One region of the Mitsuokella sp. AF33-22 genome, then DNA from elsewhere that is predicted to be linked to it. Evidence: riboswitches for the same ligand, from Rfam matches in the RefSeq annotation. Region 1 holds a riboswitch; each other region holds the start of a gene.
The links. Region 1 has a riboswitch for thiamine pyrophosphate ahead of thiS (sulfur carrier protein ThiS). Riboswitches for the same ligand answer to the same signal wherever they lie in the genome.
Positions count from the first base shown of each region.

Region 2: linked by a shared signal. The riboswitch ahead of thiC (phosphomethylpyrimidine synthase ThiC) and the one ahead of thiS (sulfur carrier protein ThiS) in region 1 are both predicted to bind thiamine pyrophosphate.
Region 3: linked by a shared signal. The riboswitch ahead of DWZ54_RS08595 (hydroxyethylthiazole kinase) and the one ahead of thiS (sulfur carrier protein ThiS) in region 1 are both predicted to bind thiamine pyrophosphate.

Region 1 is NZ_QRQA01000006.1:127,490-134,940, forward strand. It holds gene DWZ54_RS05370 (P-II family nitrogen regulator) at 1-221, opposite strand, end outside; gene DWZ54_RS05375 (ammonium transporter) at 229-1,533, opposite strand; gene DWZ54_RS05380 (thiamine phosphate synthase) at 1,884-2,474, opposite strand; gene thiH (2-iminoacetate synthase ThiH) at 2,461-3,714, opposite strand; gene DWZ54_RS05390 (thiazole synthase) at 3,728-4,534, opposite strand; partial or broken gene thiS (sulfur carrier protein ThiS) at 4,535-4,834, opposite strand; TPP riboswitch at 4,841-4,971, opposite strand; gene DWZ54_RS05395 (nitrite/sulfite reductase) at 5,052-6,623, opposite strand; gene DWZ54_RS05400 (GtrA family protein) at 6,808-7,212, opposite strand; gene DWZ54_RS05405 (glycosyltransferase family 2 protein) at 7,202-7,451, opposite strand, start outside.
Region 2 is NZ_QRQA01000007.1:72,485-79,935, reverse strand. It holds gene DWZ54_RS05855 (transcriptional regulator) at 1-234, opposite strand, end outside; tRNA gene DWZ54_RS05850 (tRNA-Ala) at 432-507, opposite strand; gene DWZ54_RS05845 (AI-2E family transporter) at 747-1,811, shown strand; gene DWZ54_RS11850 (YezD family protein) at 1,886-2,236, opposite strand; gene DWZ54_RS05835 (universal stress protein) at 2,481-2,861, opposite strand; gene thiC (phosphomethylpyrimidine synthase ThiC) at 2,980-4,287, opposite strand; TPP riboswitch at 4,335-4,431, opposite strand; gene DWZ54_RS11915 (Flp family type IVb pilin) at 4,523-5,197, opposite strand; gene DWZ54_RS05820 (glutaredoxin domain-containing protein) at 5,360-5,590, opposite strand; partial or broken gene DWZ54_RS05815 (NAD(P)/FAD-dependent oxidoreductase) at 5,648-6,589, opposite strand; gene DWZ54_RS05810 (NAD(P)H-binding protein) at 6,690-7,337, opposite strand; gene DWZ54_RS05805 (pyridoxal phosphate-dependent aminotransferase) at 7,424-7,451, opposite strand, start outside.
Region 3 is NZ_QRQA01000012.1:24,789-32,239, reverse strand. It holds gene trpE (anthranilate synthase component I) at 1-1,108, shown strand, start outside; gene DWZ54_RS08605 (aminodeoxychorismate/anthranilate synthase component II) at 1,089-1,658, shown strand; gene DWZ54_RS08600 (hypothetical protein) at 1,851-2,849, shown strand; TPP riboswitch at 2,861-2,959, shown strand; gene DWZ54_RS08595 (hydroxyethylthiazole kinase) at 3,025-3,852, shown strand; gene DWZ54_RS08590 (MTH1187 family thiamine-binding protein) at 3,881-4,240, shown strand; gene DWZ54_RS08585 (thiamine phosphate synthase) at 4,243-4,932, shown strand; gene clpB (ATP-dependent chaperone ClpB) at 5,102-7,451, shown strand, end outside.

The DNA.
Region 1 (7,451 bases):
CGCTCGACCGGAATCTCGCAGACGACCGTCTCGAGCTTGATCTTCGGCACGAGGTTGATGTCGTACTCCTTGCCGCGGTAGACTTCCGTGTGGCCCTTCGAGAGGCCGCAGCCGAATACCTGGCTGACGGTCATGCCGAGCACACCGATATCGTTGAGCGCCTGCTTGAGTTCTTCGAGTTTGCTGGCGCGGGTGATGATCTCTACTTTTGTAATCTTCATGGCTGCCTCACTCTTTCTGCGTGTTTAAAATCGTGTTCGCGAGCATCTCGCTGGAGTTCTCAAGCGATGCGGCAATCGGGCTGCCGGCCATCATGGCGCTGGCATAGCCACGCTCGCCGTGCTCGACGACATCGAGGCCTGCAATCTCCTCCGTCTCGTCGGCGCGGACCTTCATGAAGGCGCTGACGATCTTGAAGAGGATGAAGGTACCGACGATGGCCAGCGCATAGGCGACGATGACCGAGACGACCTGCGCGAAGAGCAGATGCGAATCGCCGTAGAAGAGACCGTCGGCACCAGCCGGATTGACTTCCGTCGTGGCCCATAGGCCCGTGGCAATCGAGCCCCAGGTACCGCCGATGCCATGGACACCGAAGGCGTCGAGGGAATCATCGTAACCGAGCTTCTCCTTGAGGACGGCGACGGCGAGGTAGCAGACGATGCCGCCGATGAGGCCGATGCAGACAGCAGGCATGGGCTTTACGAAGCCGGCAGCCGGCGTGATGGCGACGAGGCCGGCGATGCAGCCGGATGCGGCGCCGAGGATAGTCGGCTTGCCGTTGCGGATCCACTCAACGAGGACCCAGGAAACCGTGGCGGCAGCGGCGGCAGCCTGCGTCGTGACGAACGCGTTGGCTGCAAGGCCGTTGGCACCAAGGGCAGAGCCGGCGTTGAAACCGAACCAGCCGAACCAGAGGAGCGCTGCGCCGAGGACCGTCATCGGCAGGTTGTGCGGCAGCATGGCGAACTGGCCATAGCCGCGGCGTGCACCGAGCAGGATGCAGATGGTCAGGCCGGAAACACCGGAAAGGATGTGGATGACGAGGCCGCCGGCGAAGTCAAGGGCGCCGAGCTGAGCAAGGAAGCCGCCGCCCCATACCCAGTGAGCCATCGGGTTGTAGATGAGGATGGCCCAGAGCAGGATGAGGACAGCAAAGGCGGCGAAGCGCATGCGTTCGGCAAATGCACCCGTGATGAGGGCCGGCGTGATGACGGCGAACATGCACTGGAAGGCGACGAATGCGAGTTCCGGAATCGTGCCGTTCTCCAGCACATTGAGGCCGACGCCCGCAAGGCCAATCTTGTCGAGGCTGCCGATGAAGCCGCCGATATCCGTGCCAAACGTCATGGCATAGCCGAGGATAATCCATTCAACGGAAATCATCGCTACGATGAAGAAGCTCTGCATAATCGTGGTCAGGACGTTTTTGCTGCGGACCATGCCGCCGTAGAAGAAAGCCAGACCAGGTGTCATGATGAAGACCAGGGCCGCACTGATGAGGACCCAGGCCGTATCGCCCGTATCAATCATGTGAATCATTTCCTTTCTTGGTCCGAAGACGAATTTGGGATAATTGCTTTGCATAGCCGCAGGAAGAGGAGTGAAACGAAAAAGGCGCCCAGCCGCCCCGCTCCCGCGAGAATCTCGCGGCAGGGAGCCACTGGACGCCATTGTCCATTTCTGAGTTGATGATGTTAGGAATGTTGCGGATATGCAGTCAGCCTGAAGAACAGAAAAAGCCCCGCAGAACCTGGTACCTAGGTTTCTCGCGGGGCTCCATTGCCTCTTGTTCTCTTGCTGATGTGTCTATTATAGCTTCCGGCCCTGCCGGCGTCAACCCCTCTTTTTATGTATACAGTATTACACACGCGCAGGGTGCATCAGAGCCAGAGGCTCCCCTGCATCAGGCTGCCCATCGCACAGGCTCCTTTGGCCCCGGCTGCGCGCACGAGCGGCACGCGCGCGGGCGTCAGGCCGCCGATGGCGTAGACGGGAAGCGGCACGGCGGCGGTGACCGCCTGCAGGAAGTCGAGCCCGCGCGGCGGCAGGCCCGGCTTGCACGAAGTCGCAAAGATGTGGCCGGCAAAGATATACGTGCAGCCGAGGCGCACAGCCTCCTGCGCGTCCGCGACGCTGTGGCACGAGGTGCCGAGCTCCATGAAAGACGCCAGGGAGGAGCGCTCTGCGGGGGCGAGGCGGCGAAGGCGCGGCAGCGGCAGATGCACACCCGCAGCCCCCTGGCGCCTGGCCACTTCAGGGAAGCCGTGCACGATGCCGGGGACACCCGCCTCTTTGCAGAGAGGAAGGACCTTTTGCGCGAGCGTTTCGTAGGCTTCTTCCGTGAGGTCCTTCTCGCGCAGCACGATGGCCCGCGGCTGGTGAGCAGCGATTGCGGCCAGGCGCGCGAGGAAGTCCTCTTCACGGGCAAACACGTGGCGGTTCGTCACGCAGATGATATCAGAGATAGACATAGTCGTTGAGGACGGGCTGCAGGCCCTCGGCGGCCATGTCGTGGTACATGCTGCCGAGGCTGCGGGAATCGCAGATCTCAAACTGCGCGTCGCCCTTCTCCTCCGTCTCCTTCCCCGTGTATTTCTCCTCGTGGTCGCCGATGCCCGTCGAGACGCCCGCCGATATCTTCGTCGCCGCGATCTTCGCGATGCCGTTGCGGAAGGCCGCGCTCTCGCGCGACGAGACGGTGATGCCGACGTACGGCAGGAAGATGCGGTAGGCGCAGATGATCTGACAGAGCTGGCGCTCGCCGACGTCGAGCGGGTTGATCTTCTCGTTGTTGATGATGGGACGCAGGCGCGGACACGACAGCGAGAATTCCGCCTGCGGATACTTGCGCTGCAGGTACCAGACGTGCAGCGCCGTCGCGAGCGCATCCTTGCGGAAATCCGCAAGGCCGAGGAGCGCTGAGAAGCCGACGCCGCGCATGCCGGCCATGAGCGCGCGCTCCTGCGCCTCGAAGCGGTACGGCCAGACGCGCTTGTGGCCCATGAGGTGCAGCGTCTCGTATTTCTTGAGGTCGTACGTCTCCTGGAAGACCGTCACGTAGTCGGCGCCGCATTCGTGCAGGTACTTGTAGTCCCTGACGTTCATCGGGTAGACCTCGAGGCCGACGTTGCGGAAGTACTTGCGCGCGAGTTTGCAGGCCTCGCCGATGTAGGCGACGCTGCTCTTCGTCTTGCTCTCGCCCGTGAGCAGCAGGATCTCTTCCATGCCGCTCCTGGCGATGACCTGCATCTCATGCTCGATCTCCTCTGGCGTCAGCTGCAGGCGCTGGATGTCGTTGTAGCAGTTAAAGCCGCAGTAGACGCAGTAATTCTCGCAGTAATTGGCGATGTAGAGCGGCGTGAAGAGATAGACCGTGTTGCCGAAATGGCGGCTCGTTTCGAGCCGCGCACGCCTTGCCATCTCCTCGAGCAGGGGCTGCGCGGCAGGCGACAGCAGGGCCTTGAAATCCTCGACGCTGCAGATGCGGTGGTCGAGCGCGCGGCGGACGTCCTGGATCGTGTAGGCATCGGGATCGTAGGCGTTCATGGCCGCGATGACCTTCTCGCGCACATCGGAGCGGATCTCTTCCATATCCGGCAGATAGGCCATGGGGTCCGTGCGGCACGAGGGATCGTGCTCAAGGCGATGTTTCTTGGCGAGTGCCGCCTCGCTCAGGCGGCTGGAATCCACGAGGAACTGATTCTCTTTCATGACTGCCACCTCCTCAATTGCGCAGGAAACCCGTCAGCGGGTCGGAAGCCTCGGCGCCGCGGCTCAGCACGCGCCCGAGCCCCGCAAGGTACGCCTTGCGGCCCGCCCGGATGGCGTCGCCAAAGGCCGAGGCCATGAGCGGCACATTGCCGGCCGTCGCGAGCGCCGTGTTGGCCATGATGGCCGCCGCGCCCATCTCCATGGCCTCGCAGGCCTGTGACGGCGCGCCGATGCCAGCGTCGACGATGATCGGCAGGTCGATCTCATCGATGAGGATCTGGATGAATTCTTTCGTCGCGAGTCCCCGGTTCGAGCCGATGGGCGCCGCAAGCGGCATGACGGCGGCTGCACCGGCCGAGACGAGGTCGCGCGCGGCGTTGAGGTCGGGGTACATGTAGGGCATGACGATGAAGCCTTCCTTCGCGAGGATTTCCGTGGCCTTGATCGTCTCGTTGTTGTCCGGCAGCAGATACTTGGAGTCGCGCATGATCTCGATCTTCACGAAATCGCCGCAGCCGAGCGCCCGCGCAAGGTGTGAGATGCGCACAGCCTCGTCTGCCGTACGCGCGCCCGACGTGTTCGGCAGGAGCGTGATTCCCTTTGGCACGTAGTCGAGGATGTTTTCCTTCTCCTTCGTGTTGGCGCGGCGCACGGCCACCGTGATGAGCTCGGCGCCGGCATATTCGACCGCCGCCTGGATGAGCTTCAGGGAGTACTTGCCCGAGCCCAGGATGAAGCGCGAGTGAAATGTGTGGCCGCCGATGACGAGCGCATCGTTCTCGTTTGCCTCCTCTTCGCTTGCCCCCGAGCCGCCGCCCATGAAGCAGACGACCTCGACCTCATCCCCATCGCTGAGCACCGTCGTATCGTAGGCCTCGCGCGCGAGGATCACGCCGTTGTGCTCCACGGCCACGGCCCGCCGGTCGTAGCCGGCCTCCGCCAGATAATCCGCCACGCTCAGGCCCTCTTTCGCCTGCGGCTCGCCATTGATTCGTACCATCTTGCATCCTCCTCCGAAAATCACAGCTCCCCAACGTCCCGGCATGCTCAAAACGCCACCAGCCCAGACAAAAAGGGAGGCAACCTGACTCTGGTCGTCTCCCTGTACATGCAGAAACATCGCTCAATCGCATTTCCTGCGCATCCCTACGTTGGCATTATCCAAATCAGGTTCCCGGGTCGGAGTCACGAACTCCCTCTCAGCCTGCTTTGACGCCGCGCGCTGCGGCCGCCGGGCAAGCTCCCCGTGTCTATGGAATTGTAAAATCCTTAAAACGCTTTCTATTATAGACGAAACGATACAGAATTACAACCGTTTCCGCGAAAAAACGCCTGCTTTACACGAGATAGGGCGCAAGGACGGCCTGCCAGTCCGCGAGCGGCGTACGGCGCACCGTCTCGTGGAAGGCCTCGCCTGCCCCGCGCACGGCGAAGTAATGCGCGACGAGTGCGCAAAGTGCCGCGAAGAGCTTCGCATCTGCCACGCGGCCCATAAGCGGCTGAGCGTAGGCCGCATCGGGGCCGAGCGAACCGCCCACCTGCACGGTGTAGACGGGCGTCACCTCGCCGTCGACCTTCGCGCGGCCGCCCGTCAGGCCGATGTCCGCGATCTGCGGCTGCGCGCACGAATGGAAGCAGCCCGTCAGATTGATGCGCACGGGCACGTCGGCCGCGGGGAACGCCGCATCGAGCGCCTGCGTCAGCTGCTGCAGGCGGTCCTTCGTCTCAATCGGCGCGAAATTGCAGTAGGCATTGCCCGTGCACGATGACGCGTAGCCCGAGAAGAGACCCGGCTGCAGCGGATAGCGCGCGAAAAGCTCCTCGGCAAGCAATGCGTCGAGGCGCTCAGCGGGGATGTCGAGCAGGATGAGGTTCTGCGAATTCGTCGTGCGCAGGCGGCCCGTGCCGTAGGTCCTCGCAAGCCCCGCAAAGACGCGCAGGTCCGCGGCCTCGATGTGGCCCTTGGCGAGATGCACGCCGACATACGAGAGCCCCGGCTGCTTCTGTGCGTGGACGCCGTAGAAGCGGCCGTACTGCCACGGCGCCGTGATTTCCTCGCCGCCAGCTTCGAGTGCTCCCGTCTGGGCCGTGATCTTCGCAGCCACGGCGCAGATGCCAAGATCCGCGACGAGGTATTTCAAGCGGCAGTGATTGCGCTTCTCGCGGTATCCTTCGTCGCGAAAGAGCGTCGCCACGGCCTTGGCGACCGGCAGCACCTCTTCGGGGCGGATGAAGAACGGCAGCTTCTGCGCGAGGTACGGCTCCGCCGAGAGGCCGCCGCCCACGTAGGCGTGAAAGCCCGTCTCGCCCGCGCGCCGGGCCGGCACGAACGCGAGGTCGTTGATGCGCGCGAAGCCGGCGTCGTGCGGATTTGCCGAGATCGACACCTTGAACTTGCGCGGCAGGTTCGAGAAGTCGCGGTTGCCGAGGAAGAAGCGGTACGTCTCCTCGACGAGCGGCGTCGTGTCGAGAAGCTCCTCGGGATCGACGCCCATGAGCGGATTGCCGAAGATCGTGCGCGGCACATCGCCGCAGGCCTCGACGGAGCTCAGGCCAGCCTCCGCAAGGGCGCGGCGGATGACGACGGCATCGCGCAGCGTGATGTTGTGGATCTGCACGGCCTGGCGGATCGTGATCTGCACCTCATCCCTGCCGTACGCGTGCGCGAGATCCGCGAGCACCTCGGCCTGCGCGGCCGAGAGCGTGCCCGACGGCAGCTTGACGCGCACGAGGAAATGGCCGTCGCGCGGCCGCTGCGCGTAGATGCCGGCCCATTTGAGCCGCTCGACGTCGCCGGGGTCGAGCTCCGAGAACGCTTTGCCGGAAAGCGCCTCGATCTCCCCGAGGATGTCGAGGCCGTCCTTTTCCTGTTTCCACTGCTCATTGCGGTTGCTTGTCACTGCTGTCATCTTCAATCTCTCCTGTTCATCTGGTTTTCCATGCAAAAAAATGGAGGTCCCGGCACACAAACGGTGCACAGGAACCTCCATTCTTTGGTCAGTTCGCTATGAATACCATTACGATACCATACGAAGGCCAAACTGTCAATCCTATTATTCCTATAATTTCACTATGAATTTGCCAGACCGTGCCTCAGCGGCGGCCGAATGCGAAGATTTTGACGAACAGGAACGTGATGGGCACGCCGAGCACGGCCGCGATGAGGAAGCTCACGAGCGACGGCAGCCCGAGCCAGTTGTAGAAGACGAACACGATGATGTTCTGGATGATGTAGTTCGGCACGTACGACAGGAAGAACTTGACGTAGCGCGCAAGCGTCAGATGCGTTGGGAAGACGAGCCAGCCGTTGAGGATGTAGGCGTTGATGTTGCTCAGGAGGTAGCCCGCGTTGAACGCGATGTTCGCGTTGCCGAAAAGCGGCGTCAGGAGCTCCGCGAGGAAGCTGCAGAGGAACGTGTTGATGCAGCCGACGACGAGGAAGAGCAGGAACTCGCGCGAGAGGAAGTGGCGCTTGAGCGTCCCGAGGTCAAACTGCATGGCCGTTCACCTGTCCCTTCGCTGCACCTGCCGGCGGGGCAAAGCCCGCGGGAGCCGCCTCCCCGCAGTCCGCCGGCTTGCCGCGCTCGAGGAGATAGAGCGGACGGCGCTTCGTCTCCTCGTACGTGCGGCCGAGATACTCGCCGATGATGCCGAGGATCATGAGCTGCAGCCCGCCGAAGAACGCGACGCACGCGATGATCGTCGGCCAGCCCGCCACGGTATCCTCGCGCACGAAT
Region 2 (7,451 bases), on a different contig from region 1:
ATGAAAATAATCATTGACTGCATAATCCTGTTCGGGACCGTCCGCCTGCATGACCTCTCGCACCAGGTGCTCAATCCCCTGTCCGATACAGCGTCCCGTCACCTGGCCATTGGCTACATAAACCACCGAATGTTCCGGAACGGCAAGATCATGTAAAACAACTTCACAATCCTCCCCAAATGTAGAGGCCAGCATATCAGCCAGGGGAATATATCGTTTCAACAACGGATGCATGGCATTCACCTTCCTTTTCCTCTTCCTGTTTTATTATATAATATTTTATTCAAACAATCAATTTGTATAAAAATTTATATGTCAATTGTAATCCTATCCATATTCGCGCTGTACCTTTTTGCAAAGTATAATGCAAAGCAGCACAAAAATAGGACTGGTTCGAATCATTAAGATTCTTTCCAGTCCTTTGCTTTCAATGGTGGAGACAAGGAGGATCGAACTCCTGACCTCTTGCATGCCATGCAAGCGCTCTCCCAGCTGAGCTATGCCCCCGAAGGTGTTTTGTTTGTCGTTTCGCTTAACGACAGATATTATTATACGGTACTATGCGGATATTGTCAACACACTTTTTAAAAATAAATTCATTTTTTCACCCGCTTCTGCCATGCGGCATTTCCCCTGCTTTTACCCAAGGTGACGATGTGATATAATTTTGATGGACTCATCTTGCGGCCCCGCACAGCGGCCGCCCATCCATCTGCTGATACCGTATTTAAAAAAGGAACTGTACTATGCACCTAAAGACTTATCGAACATCCATCCTGCTGGGCATCACCTTCACGATCCTTCTGTCTACGTTCTGGTTCCTGCCGCAGCTCGCCTTCATCATCTTTATCTCGATGCTCCTGCAGCTTCTCCTGACGCCGCTCGTCGACCGGCTCGAGCATAAACTGAACCGCGGGCTTGCGGCAGCCATTGTGCTCATCGGCTTCGTGCTGGTGGCCGCCGGGCTGCTCGTGCTGGTGTCGAGCACTTTCATCCCGACGTTTACACGCTTCGTCACCGATTTCCCACAGATCACCGAAAAGCTGCAGGAAGCACCATTCCTGCAGAACAATGCCTATCTGACGAATGAGCTCGACCAGCTCTGGGAGGAGCTCAAGACAGCGAGTGTCGATGCCCTGAAGTCCTCGCTGACCATCTTGCTGTCGATCTTCAATAAATTCATCGACATGGTCATCATCTTCTTCGTGACGTTCTACCTGCTGAAGGACGGCGACGACATCAAGGCGTACTGCGCGAGTCTGTTCCCACGGCGCGATTACAGCCGCGTGCTCGCGCTCTTCAACCGCATCCTGTCCTCGCTGCGCATCTACATCTGCAGCCAGCTCGTCATCTGCTCCATCACGGCCACGATTGTCCTGATTTATTACACTGCGCGCGACCTGCCGTATGCGTCGGTCTTCGCCATGGTGTCGGGCATCAGCGAATTCGTTCCGGTGCTCGGCCCGACTGTCGCTTCGGCCTTCGGTGTCCTGCTGACGGCCACGGTCGATCCCTGGATTGCCATCCAGACGGCCGGCTTCTACCTGATCCTGACGCAGCTCAACCACAACATCGTCTATCCGACGCTCATCGGCAAGTCGCTCGACCTGCATCCCGTGGCTATCATCCTCGGCATCGTGCTCGGCGGTGAGCTGCTCGGCCCGGCCGGCATGTTCCTCGCCGTACCATTCATCGTCATCTGCAAGCTTGTCATTGAGGATATCTACAAGGACCGCCAGGAAACCCAGAAACGCCTCAAGACGTCGCGCTGGCTCAGCAAGACGCACGGCGACGACAGCACTAAAAACTGAAACGGAACCGTCTCATACGAAAAAAGGACTGCCATGCCGCAGTCCTTTTTATGATTTTGGAAAACCAGCCGGCCTCAGATGCCTTCGCCGTCGAGACCTGTGAAGCGCTGCTTCTCCGTGCGTTCGATCTGCAGCAGCCGCCCATGACGGATGACGAGCACGAGCTTGCCGTACTGTAGCAGGCCGAATTCCTTGCGGATACGAGCGGCAATCTCCTGCAGGGCCGCCGGCGAATACGGGCACGTCCCTGCGCCGGCGTCCTGCCAGCAATCGAGGCGCCGTTTCTCATTCCACTCCACCTGCATGAGCACGCCATCCTGAGCCACGAGGATGATTTCCCCGTAACAGATGTTCCTGAGTCCATGAAGGATGTATTCCATAGCAAGCGCTGGGATTTCCCCCGGCTGCAGTTTACGGCCTGCCATTCTGATCGCCTCTTCTTTCTATCGGTGATTAAAACATACTAAACAAGTATGTTTAACTATAATATATTTATGATACTATAGGAAAATCCGTTTGTCAAGAACTGCCCTTTACAAAAACCGTTAGAAACATATACATACAGCGACTGTGCCCCCTTTTTGTGCATAAAAAAAGACTGCCGCACGAAACACGAATGCTTCGTGCGGCAGCCCTATGCCCCATACATGGATGCCGGCTGTCACAAACTCATTTGATGACCATGACCGGGATTGGCGATTCTTCGACGACCTTCTGACTGACGCTGCCGATCAGCGCGCCTTTGAACAGCCCCAGGCCGCGGCTGCCCATGATGATGAGGTCGCTGTGCTCCTCACCTGCCACGCGCAGGATGGCCTTCGGGATATTGCCCGTCTCGACATGCTTCGAGGCCTTGATGTCATCCGGCAGTTTCTCCCAGATGCGGTCGAAGACGATATGACTCGGGATGTCCTTATTGATGTTGCTGGCTACATAGACAAAGTCGAGATCTGCCTTGCACTTCTCCGCAAAGAAGATTGCCTCATCTACTGCTTTGCAGCCATTGACCGAACCATCAACCGGTACAAGGATTTTCTGTATCTTCCCCATAATAAAACCTCCAATCTAGGTTTGATTTCATTTTACAAGGAATATTTCGAGCCAGAGCGGTCAAAATCCTTCTTCCTGCCGATGTTTTTTGCAGAATTTCCTGAAAAGCTCCGCTTGCTCAGTCCTGGCACGGGCAGTCCGGCTTGTCAAAATACTTGTTGATGATCTCCACGGCACAGTAATCGCCGCACATCGAGCAGGCGCCTTCATCAGCCGGATTGCGCGCACCGCGTTTCTTCTTGGCAAGGTCCGGGTCGATGGCGAGTTCCATCTGACGGTTCCAGTCGAGCACCTTGCGGGCCTTTGCCATCTCGCGGTCCCATTCACGCGCACCGGGCACGCCGCGCACGAGGTCAGCAGCATGTGCGGCGATGCGCGTCGTGATGACGCCAGCATGGACATCCTCAATCGTCGGCAGGGCCAGATGCTCCGCCGGCGTCACATAGCAGAGGAAATCCGCGCCCGAAACGGCTGCGAGCGTGCCGCCGATGGCTGCGGTGATGTGGTCGTAGCCCGGCGCAATATCCGTGACGAGGGGGCCGAGGACGTAGAACGGCGCATGACGGCAGAGGCGTTTCTCCAGCTTCATGTTCGCCTCAATCTGGTCGTAGGGAACATGGCCCGGCCCCTCGACCATGACCTGGACGCCGCGCTTCCAGGCGCGGTCGACGAGCTCGCCGAGCGTGATGAGCTCCGTGAGCTGGCCGCGGTCCGTAGCATCGGCCGTGCAGCCCGGACGCATGCCGTCGCCTAGGCTGATAGTCACATCGTATTTCTCGCAGATGTCGAGGATATCGTCGTAATGCTCGTAGAGCGGGTTCTCCATCTCGTTGTGGAGCATCCAGCCGGCGATGAAGGAGCCGCCGCGGCTCACGATGTCCATGATGCGGCCCTGGCGGCGCATGCGCTCGATGGCGCTGCGCGTGACGCCGCAGTGGAGCGTCATGAAGTCCGCGCCGTCCTTGGCCTGCTGCTCGATCGTCTCGAGGATGTCGTCATCCGTCATCTCGACAACGGCGCCGTGTTCACGGATGGAGCGCACCGTTGCCTGATAGAGCGGCACGGTGCCGACCATGATGGGTGAATGCTCGATGATGCGCTGGCGCGAAAGGTCGATGTTGTTGCCCGTCGAGAGGTCCATGACGGCATCGGCGCCGCAGCGTACGGCTTCGTCAAGCTTCTCGAGTTCCGGCTCGATGTCCGGGAAGGTGCTCGACGTGCCGATATTGGCGTTGACCTTGACGCGCAGGCCCTCGCCGACGCCGCGCGGGCGCAGGTTCTTGTGGTTGATGTTGGCGCAGATGGCAATCGTGCCGTTGGCCACGCGTTCGCGGATGGTTTCCACCGGAATCTTCTCTTCCTCGGCCACGATCTTCATGGCATCGGTGATGCGGCCTTCACGGGCCTGCTGCATTTGTGTCGACATGGCTATTCCTCCTAAAAATAAAAGCCGCCCGGCGTACCGGACGGCAAAATTTGCTTTTGTCACTTCCCTACGCAGGTATTACCCCAACAGGTTCCAAGGGTCGGAAAATCCTCTCAGCCGCAAGCGGCTCCCCTAGTGAAATCGTCATATTGTGTTTGTTCTTGTTTATTGTAGCAAAAGGGTGAAAAAATAGCAAGCACTTCCTGTTATCATTATGTTGCGGATAAACAGGAGTTTATTTCGTCCAGGTATCCTCCCACACCTTCAAGGGTGTACCATCCATTCGGTTGCCTGTATTCATGCTGCTGGTATTGGTATAATCTATACCGCTCTGCTTTTGATTTTGAACCGTAGAAGCATCGCCACGATAATAATACGATGTATAGGAACCATTGCCGTTCGATACGATACGGACACCGGCCCAGCCGCTTTCCTGCTCGATGTTCATTTCGTACATCTTGAGTGAAGTTGACTGCCAGAGGCCTTCAAATCCGCCTGCAGCCATATAATCCTTCCCTTTGACCTTTACCGAAGACGACTTTCCTGGAGATGCTGCGCTTGAACCGCCATCGACATAATTCCCCTTTTTATTTTTGTCTTGCTGAACATCAATCTCAATCCATGCCCCTGAGTCCATCACGATATTGCCATTCTTGATGGCTTCGCGCAAAGCCTTGTCCAAGCGGTCCTGGATGCGCTGCTGTTTGGCTTCGTTGGAGCCATTGATTGCATTGCTGATGACTTCCGATACCTGGAAGTACGCCTCCCCAATGGCATCCGCCAGGCCGCCGTTGGCAAAGATTGCCGCGGCCACGCCGACCACGAAGGCCAGTATCAGCGCATACTCGACAATGCCCTGAGCCGCCTGGTCCCGGAGCTTCCTGCCAAGTCCCCTGAAAATCCTGCTCATATCCTCTACCTCTATCGTCTTGCTCATCTTGCCATGGAGCAAATGTTTTCGCTTTCGTAACGCTCTATCCATTATACGGTATCCGAACATCTTTTGCACTGAAAATTTTGAGCATCAGAAAAACCGGCTGACGAGCAGCCGGTGACAGGAAGAGATATGGTATCAGAGTCCGAGCAGGGCATCGAGCTTGGCTTTATCAAAGCTCACGACGAAATCCTTGCCGTTGACGGTCGTGACCGGCACGACGAGGTCGCCGGAGATCTTGTAGCATTCATCGCGGTCCTTGTCGCTGAGCTCGATGTTGTGCTCCTCAAACTCCACATGACGGGATTTGAGATATTTCTTGACCTTATCGCACCAGGGGCAGGTCGTGATCGAATAAACTTTTACCATAAGAGAACACTCCTTATCAGAAATCAAATCGTTTTACATGGAGGGACGGGAAACGGCTCAGTCCTCAAGCTGACGAATGTAGCGTTCGGCCAGCAGGGCAGCTGTCGTGCCGTCGGCTGCGGCCGTTGTGAGCTGGCGGATTTCCTTCTCGCGCACATCGCCGGCAGCGAAGACGCCCGGGATTTCCGTGCGGCAGTCCTCGCCGGCAGGGATGCGGCCGCTCTCCGTCAGGCGAATCTGCCCGCGGAAGAGTTCGGTATTCGGCACGACGCCGATGTTGACAAAAATCGCATCGGCCGGCAGTTCCTCGCTCTTGCCCGTATCTTTGTGCAGGACCTGAATGGCCTCGAGGCGGTTCTCACCGGCAAGCGCCGTGATTTCCGTCTGCAGCATGACCGTGACGGCAGGATTGGCATAAAGGCGTTTCTGGGACACTTCATCAGCCCGGAGATCCGAGCGGTGGATGAGATAGAGCTTCTTCGCATAGCGCGTCAGGTAGTTGGCCGCGTCGACGGCTGCATTGCCGCCACCCATGACGACGATCACCTTGTCCTGATACATATGGCCGTCGCAGAGTTCGCAGTAATGGATGCCGCGATCCTCATAGCGTGCAGCCTCCGGCAGCGGCATCTTGCGGCGCTTCATGCCCGTGGCCAGGATGACCGTTTTGGTCTCGTAGATATGTTCTTCCGTCTCGACGATCTTGGGGACGGCCGTGAGATCCACGCGCTTCACGAGGTCAAATTCATCGACCACAACGCCGACGGCCTCGGCCTGTGCCTGTACCGTCGCCATGAGGTCACCGCCCTTGACGCTCATGAAGCCCGGATAGTTCTCAATGCCTGCGGCATTGGCGATCTGCCCGCCCACAAGCTCATTCTCGAGCACGATCGTGCTGAGATTCGAGCGGCCTGCGTAGAGCGCCGCCGTCAGCCCGGCCATGCCCGCACCGATGATTACTACGTCTTTTGCTACCGTTTCCTTTGCCATTTCAATCCCTCCCGCTGTCGCGTTCCTTGCTTTGTTGACTTCATTGTATCAGAAAGACCACTTTGTCTCCGTTACTCGGTCACAAAGTGGTCAAAAAATCAAAATGGAATCAGGCAAAGGAGCGAATTTCCTGCCCGGTGATGCGCTGCACGCCCTGTTTCTCTTCGGCGCCAACATTGGCCATGCACGAAGCGACGACTTTCGTCGAGATGGGCGCCATGTTCTTCACGAGGCCAATGGCATTCAGGACCTGGATGGCCTTGACGGAAACCGTCTCCATGAGCCGCTTGGCATGCTTGCGGATGAGCGACGGCGGCTCGATGATCGTGAGCGCCGAAAATCCCAGGGCCTCCATATCGCGTTCCACTTCGCCCTTGAGCCGCAGGTAGAAGAAGCGCGAGGACGGGTCCGCGCCGACCGAAGAGACGAGCACCATATGTGCGATGCCGTATTTTTTGGCAAAACGCGCGAACATCATCTGGTAGTCGTAGTCCACATGGCGCTGCGCTGCCGTCGAGCCCGCCTGCTTGCGCGAGGTGCCGAGCGCCGAGAAGATGACGTCGCCTTTGACGAGGTCCTGCCAGCCTTCAGGCTTCTCAAAATCCACCACGTAGGAACGGAGCTTGTGGGCGGGGTCTTCCGCCCGTACTTCACGGCGCGTAAAGGTGCGCACCTCATCGTAACGTTTGTCCCGGAGCAGGAGATCCAGAAGGTCCCTGCCTACGGCGCCGGTCGCGCCGACAATGACTGCTTTCATCTATCGATTCTCCTCATAAAAAGCCGGCACAGGGGCGTGCCGGCTTTTTCATATGTCCAATGGTTATCTGGGTATCGCAGCCGCCATCAGCGGTATTCAGCGGCCAGCTTCTTG
Region 3 (7,451 bases), on a different contig from region 1:
CGCGACGTTTGACCGCGTGCGCGGCATGGATTTAGGCGAGGAAGAACTTTTGGGGCAGTTCATAATCTGCCGTGTGCTCGTCGTCTACGACGCACTGCGCAACCGCGCCAGGCTCGTCTGCCTGGCCGATGTCGATGGACGCGACATCGACGAAGCGTACGATGCTGTCGCCGCCAAGATCGCATCCCTTGAAGAACGGCTCTCGGCGCCGCTGCCGAAACAGGAGAAAAAAGCGGCTAAACGCCGGGAAAAGGTTGACTTCCTCAAGAAATTCGGCCAGGCCCCCGAGGATTTCCTTGCAGCCATCCGCAAGGCCAAGGAGCATATCTTCGCGGGTGATATCTTCCAGGTTGTGCCGTCGCGCCAGTTCCGCGAGAAGATTACGAAGCCCTGCTTTGACTTCTATCGCCGGCTGCGTCAGGTCAATCCCTCGCCGTACATGTTCTATTTCAATTTCGGCCGCGTGAAGCTCGTCGGCGCTTCGCCGGAGATGCTCGTCAAGGTATCGGGCGATACGGTCTACACGTACCCGATTGCCGGCACGCGCCGTCGCGGCAGGAATCCGCAGGAGGACAAGACGCTCGCGGAGGGCCTGCAGAAGGATGTCAAGGAGTGTGCGGAGCACTCGATGCTCGTCGATCTCGCACGCAACGATATCGGCCGCATCAGCGAGCCGGGCAGCGTGCGCGTGACGAAGCTGCGTCAGGTCGAGTATTTCAGCCATGTCATGCACATGGTGTCGGAGGTCGTCGGCAAGCTCAAGCAGGGGTATACGCCGATGGATGTGCTCAAGGCGACGTTCCCCGCGGGGACGGTCAGCGGCGCGCCGAAGCTGCGCGCCATGGAGATCATCCATGAGCTCGAGCCCGTGCCGCGCAATTCGTATTCGGGTACGGTCGGCTACATGGATTTCTGCGGCAACATGGATATGTGCATCACGCTGCGCACGATGCGCATCGAGAACGACGACACCGCCATCATCCAGTCGGGAGCCGGCATCGTCGCCGACTCCGTTCCTGAAAAGGAATACCAGGAAATCCTGCAGAAATCAAAGGCGTTGTTTGAGGTCGTAGAGGAGGTGGAAAACGATGTTGTTGCTTTTAGATAACTACGACTCCTTTACGTACAACGTTTACCAGCTCCTGTCGGAGCTCGGGGCCGAGGTCGAGGTCATCCGCCACGACAAGACGACAGTGGAGGAGGTTCGGCGTCGCGGCTACGAGGGCATTGTCATCTCGCCGGGGCCCGGCGTGCCGAAGGACGCCGGCATCAGCGAGGATGTGATCCGCGAGCTCGGCGGCGAGGTGCCAATTCTCGGTATCTGCCTTGGCCATCAGGCCATCGGCGAGGTCTTCGGCGGCAAGGTCGTGCGTGCGGGCGAGATTATTCACGGCAAGGTATCGCCGCTGCATCACAACGGCAAGGGGCTCTATGCCGGCCTGCCACAGGATATCGAGGTCGGCCGCTATCATTCACTGATCATCGACCGTGCGACGCTGCCCGACTGCCTCGAAGTCACGAGTGAGCTGCACGATGGCACAATCATGGGCGTGCGCCACAAGGAGATGGACATCGAGGGCATCCAGTTCCATCCGGAATCCATCCTGACGCCGACGGGGAAGACGATGATGCAGAACTTCCTTGCGCATCTTTCCTGAATATCTAAGCACTTTTTTAGCACCTCCTGGAAATCGTTTGGGTTTCTTTTAGAAATCATGTGCAGCAAGCAGGATTTTTGCCCGGTACCGGGGAATAACATAAAGAAACATCCCGTAATGGGGAAGACTATTCCAGCTGCTGCCTGTCTGCATGATGGCCGCTGACTGGAACCGGGAGGAGGAAGATGCCTTATGATGTCCAAGAGAAAGGGGATGGCCGCTGCTTTGCTGGCACTGTCCCTGTGGCTGGCTCCCTATGGGGAAGCCTCGATGGCACCTGCAGCTGCAGAACCCGTGGCAACGGCTGAACCGTCAGCACCGGCAGCAGCGCCTGCCGAAACGGTGGTGCCGCTCGATGCCAGGGCTTCGCTGGATAAGGCTTTCGATCAATTGGCAGAAGTCAAGAACGGGACGTATGATTTGTCGCTGGTGGCGACGACGCCGAAGGGCAGTGCCACGCTTACGAGCGGCATCTCATTTGTATCCGAGCCGTACACGCGCGCAAAGGGGCAGATGGCCATCGGTTTTTCGCTGCCGGGCGCGCCGGAATTTGAGCGCGATCTCGCCTACTACATCCGCGAGTCGGAGCAGGCCACGGCCTTTTACTGCCGTCTCGGTCATGGCGAATGGGAGAAATCCGTGACGAAGCGCCAGCCAATGGACAAGACGGTCAACGAGTTCTGGACGGCGGCTTTCCGCAACGGCTTCATGGATTTTGCGAAGGATGTGCAGTTCGGCGTGAAGGAAGGAGCGGCACAGACGTACCTCGTGACGGTGGATGGCAAGGCCCTCGGCAAGCTTTATCTCGAGAATGAGCACCCGAACCTCGCCAATGCCGACATGCAGAAAACGCTGGAGTCAATCCTTAAGAATGTGCCGGATTTCACGTATACGGTGACCATCGATGAGGAGAAGAACACGCTGACGGATTTCCACGCCAATCTGACGGAGCCCATCCGCAAGGCGGGGCTTATCTATCTGAAGCGCAGCGATATGACGCGCGAGGATAAGGATTCGTACCGCAAGGTTCTCGAAAACAGCACGGTGGAATTGAGCCTCAAGGGCCGTGACTTCAACGAGCTCGAGGATGTGCAGGTCCCCGCTGAGATCCTGGCCAGTGCGCGTGATATCAAGGCCGGCACGGCCAATGCAAACGCCGCGCCTGCCGGCAAGAAGGCAGACGTCAAGTAAAATCGCATATCGATTATTTGCAGGGGGACACCTCGGTGTTGAGAAGGCATGGCCTGACCCTTAGAACCTGTGGAGTCAAGACTCGCGAAGGGAGCAAAGACATTCGGAGCTCGCCGGCAGGCGGGCTCTTTTTGACGCCGGGGCTCCTGGAGAAAGAAAGGCAAGGGTGATAGATATGGAACTGGAAGAAATCAAGCAGGGCGTTCTCCTGGCCGTCCGCAAGGCGAAGGAGACGACGCCGCTCGTGCCATCCATCACGAATTCAGTGACAATCAATTTCGTGGCGAATGCGCAGCTGGCGGCCGGCGGTTCAGCCGCCATGGTCTATCTGCCCGATGAAGGGACGGGCATGGCGGCTCTCGGTAGTGCCATGTACATCAACATGGGGACGCTGCTGCCCATCTACGAGAAGACGCTGCCGCTGACGGCGCACAGCCTGGCTGATCATCATCATCCCTGGGTGCTCGACCCCGTTGGCATCGGACTCGGCGGCATGCGGCGGGATCTTTTGCTTGCGTTCCGCCAGACGCCACCGGCCATCGTGCGCGGCAATGCGTCGGAGATCATTGCGCTCGCGAATCTCTGGCAGCTCGATTCGGGCATGGCGGCTGACGGCGTGCGCGGCGTCGATGCGACGGACAGCGTGCGCGAGGCGAAGCTGGCGGCCGAATCGCTGGCCCGCTTCACAGGCGGTGCCACGGCCGTGTCTGGCCCCCTCGATCTCGTGACGGACGGCACGACAACGGTCATGAGCGAGGGCGGCTCAGAGCTTTTCACGAAGGTCACGGGTGCCGGCTGTTCCCTTGGCGGCGTGGCAGCCGTCTACGCCGCTGTGACCACGCCGTTTTTCGCGGCGCTGGCGGCTGTGCAGGCGTACAATTTCGCCGGGAAGAAAGCCGAACAGCGTGCCGGCGGACCGGGCACTTTCGCCGCTTATTTTCTTGATGAGCTCTATCAGGCGAAGCCCGAGGAGGTCGCGGACAATCCGTTCTATATGATATGAATCGATGACATGAAAAGGGGGCTTTACGATGAATGCGCTGATTGCGGTGGCCATTGCTCCGTGTGGAACCGGTGAGGAAATGTCGTCTTATGTCGGCGAGGTCGTGCAGGTTATTCGGGAATCGGGACTGCCGAACCGCACCAATTCGATGTTCACGGAAATTGAAGGCGAATGGGATGAGGTGATGGCCGTGGTGAAGAAGGCCACGATGGTGCTGGCCGACCGCGGTATCCGCACGGAGGTGGTCCTGAAGGCGGACATCCGTCCGGGTTATCGGGATATGATGCATGGCAAGCTGGAACGCATGGAGAAAAAGATTGCCATGGCAAAGACGAACCAGGCAAATCAGGTGAATCAGGAAAATCAGGAAGGAAGCGATGCGAAGTGAATATGCGTGAACGACTCGATATCTCTGCGTATTTTGTCGTGGGGCCGGAGAACACACTCGGGCGGCCGGTGCCAGAGGTTATCCGCGCGGCGGTCAGCCACGGCTTTACGTGCCTGCAGCTGCGTTCCAAGACGGCATCGGCAAGGGAGCTCATAAAGCTGTGTGGCGAGACGGCTTGCGTGCTGCAGGAGCTCCACAAGGAGGACGCGGTGGCCTTGCTTGTCGATGATCGTCTCGATGTCGTGCTGGCCGCACGTGAGCAGGGCATCAAGGTGGATGGCATCCATGTGGGGCAGAGCGATGTGCCCGTGAGTGTCTGCCGCAAGTATCTTGGCGAGCGTGCGGTCATCGGCCTCTCCGCCCGCACGAATGAGCTTCTCGATTACGTCCGCCATGCCGATACATCCGATATCGATTATTTTGGCGCGGGGCCGCTGCACGAGACGCCGACGAAGCGCGACTGCGGCCGCGGGGCCGATGGGCGCGTGATCACGCGGAGCTTTGAAGAGCTCACGGAGCTTCACCGCATCAGCCCGGTGCCCGTCGTCGTGGGCGGCGGCGTCAAGGCCTGCGATCTGCCTGCACTCAAGGCGACAGGCGTCGAAGGTTTCTTCGTGGTCAGCGCCGTGGCGGGAGCTGAAAATCCCGGCCGGGCAGCGGAAGAGATGGTGTCCATCTGGCGAAAATCCTGAGCTTTTTGCCTGTGAATTGCCCTCCAAAAAAATTTTGAAAAAATAAGTCAAAAAGTCGAAAAAGTATTTGACTTTTTGACTTATTGCGCTATAATAAGATTCAGGAACGGACGAAAGCCGCTCCGCAAGAATCAGAAAATCAGACAGAGCGATTATGGAGGATACGATTATGGGACAAGAAAAATACACAGCCAAGACGCTGGCGGCCCTGCAATCCGCTCAGCAGATCGCGGCCATGAAATATCATCAGGAAATCACGTCGGCCCATGTGCTCCTGGCACTGGCCAAGGAACCTGAGGGGCTGCTCGCGACGATCTTTGAGGAATGCCAGGCAGATCTGCCGATGCTCAAGGCAAGACTCGAGCAGGAACTCGCGAAGATCCCGAGTGTCAAGGGCACGGACCGCCTCGGCATGGGCATGGACATGGTCCGCGTGCTCGGCCGCGCCGAGGAATATGCTAAATCCATGAAGGACGATTACGTTTCGACGGAACATCTGCTGCTGGGCCTTGTGACGGACGGCAGCAGCGAGGTGCAGGATATCTGCCGTCAGTTCCATCTGACGAAATCGGCCATCCAGGCTTCCATCAAGAAGAACCGCAAACAGAATGTCACGACGGATAATCCGGAAGAGGGCTATAAATCCCTCGAGAAATTCGGCCGCGATTTGACGGCTGCGGCGCGTGCCGGCAAGCTCGATCCGGTTATCGGCCGCGACGAGGAGATTCGCCGCACCATCGAGATCCTTTCGCGCCGGACGAAAAACAACCCGGTGCTCATCGGTGAGCCGGGTGTCGGCAAGACGGCCATCGTCGAAGGCCTCGCACGCCGCATCGTGGCGGGCGATGTACCGGAATCCCTCAAGAACAAGACGCTGTTTTCACTCGATATGGGTTCTCTGATCGCCGGTGCGAAGTACCGTGGCGAATTCGAGGAACGCTTGAAGAACGTACTCAATGAGATCGCCAAGTCGGAAGGACAGATCCTGCTCTTCATCGATGAGCTTCATACGGTCGTCGGTGCCGGTGCCTCGGAAGGCGCCATGGATGCCGGCAACCTCCTGAAACCGATGCTGGCGCGCGGCGAGCTGCGCTGCATTGGCGCGACGACGCTCAACGAATACCGCAAGTACATCGAGAAGGATACGGCTCTCGAGCGCCGCTTCCAGCCGGTCATGGTCGGCGAGCCGAGCGTAGAGGATACGATCTCAATCCTGCGTGGCCTCAAGGAACGTTACGAAGTTCATCATGGCGTGCGCATCCGTGATGCGGCGCTCGTCGCAGCTGCCACGCTTTCCGACCGCTACATTTCCGACCGTTTCCTGCCGGATAAGGCCATCGACCTCGTCGATGAAGCCGCTGCCAAGCTGCGCACGGAGATTGAATCCATGCCGGCGCCGCTCGATGAGATCCGCCGCAAGATCATGCAGCTGGAGATTGAGGAGCAGGCACTCAAGAAGGAGACGGATGAAGCTTCGCAGCAGAAGCTCTCCCGCATCACGAAAGAGAAGGCTGACCTGCAGCAGCAGGAAGCGGAACTCAAGAAGCAGTGGGAGACGGAAAAGAATGCCATCCTGCGCGTGCGCGCCATCAAGAAGGAAATTGACGGTGTGAACAGCGAGATGGAAGCAGCCGAGCGTGCGTACGACCTCAACCGCATGTCGGAACTCAAGTACGGCAAGCTGCCGGAACTCCAGAAGAAACTCAAGGAGGAGGAAGCGATCATCGCGGCCAAATCCAAGGACGACCGCCTGCTCAAGGAGGAAGTCGGCGAGGAGGACATTGCCAAGGTCGTCAGCCGCTGGACGGGCATCCCTGTGACGAAGATGCTGACGGGCGAACGCGAGAAGCTGCTGCATCTTGAAGATGTGCTGCACGACCGCGTCGTCGGCCAGGATGAAGCCGTCAAGGCCGTCAGCGAAGCCATCCTGCGCGCGCGTGCCGGCATCAAGGACCCGAACCGTCCAATCGGTTCGTTCATCTTCCTCGGCCCGACGGGCGTCGGCAAGACGGAGCTCGCGAAGACGCTGGCAGAAGCCCTCTTCGATGATGAGCGCAGCATGATCCGCATCGATATGTCGGAGTACATGGAGAAGCACAGCGTATCGCGTCTCATCGGCGCGCCTCCGGGCTACGTCGGCTACGATGAAGGCGGGCAGCTCACGGAAGCCGTGCGCCGCCGTCCGTACAGCGTCATCCTGCTCGATGAGATCGAGAAGGCACACCGCGATGTCTTCAACGTGCTGCTGCAGATCCTCGACGATGGCCGCTTGACGGATGGCAAGGGCCGTGTCGTCAACTTCAAGAACACGGTCATCATCATGACGTCGAACCTCGGCTCGCATGAGATCCTCAACAAGAGCTATGAGGAGGCAAAGGTTGCGGTCAAGGATATCCTCAAGGATTACTTCCGTCCGGAATTCCTCAACCGTGTCGATGACATCATCGTCTTCAAGGCCCTCGAGAAGGAACAGGTCAAGAAGATTGCCGCCATCATGCTCAAGAGCCTCGGCGAACGCC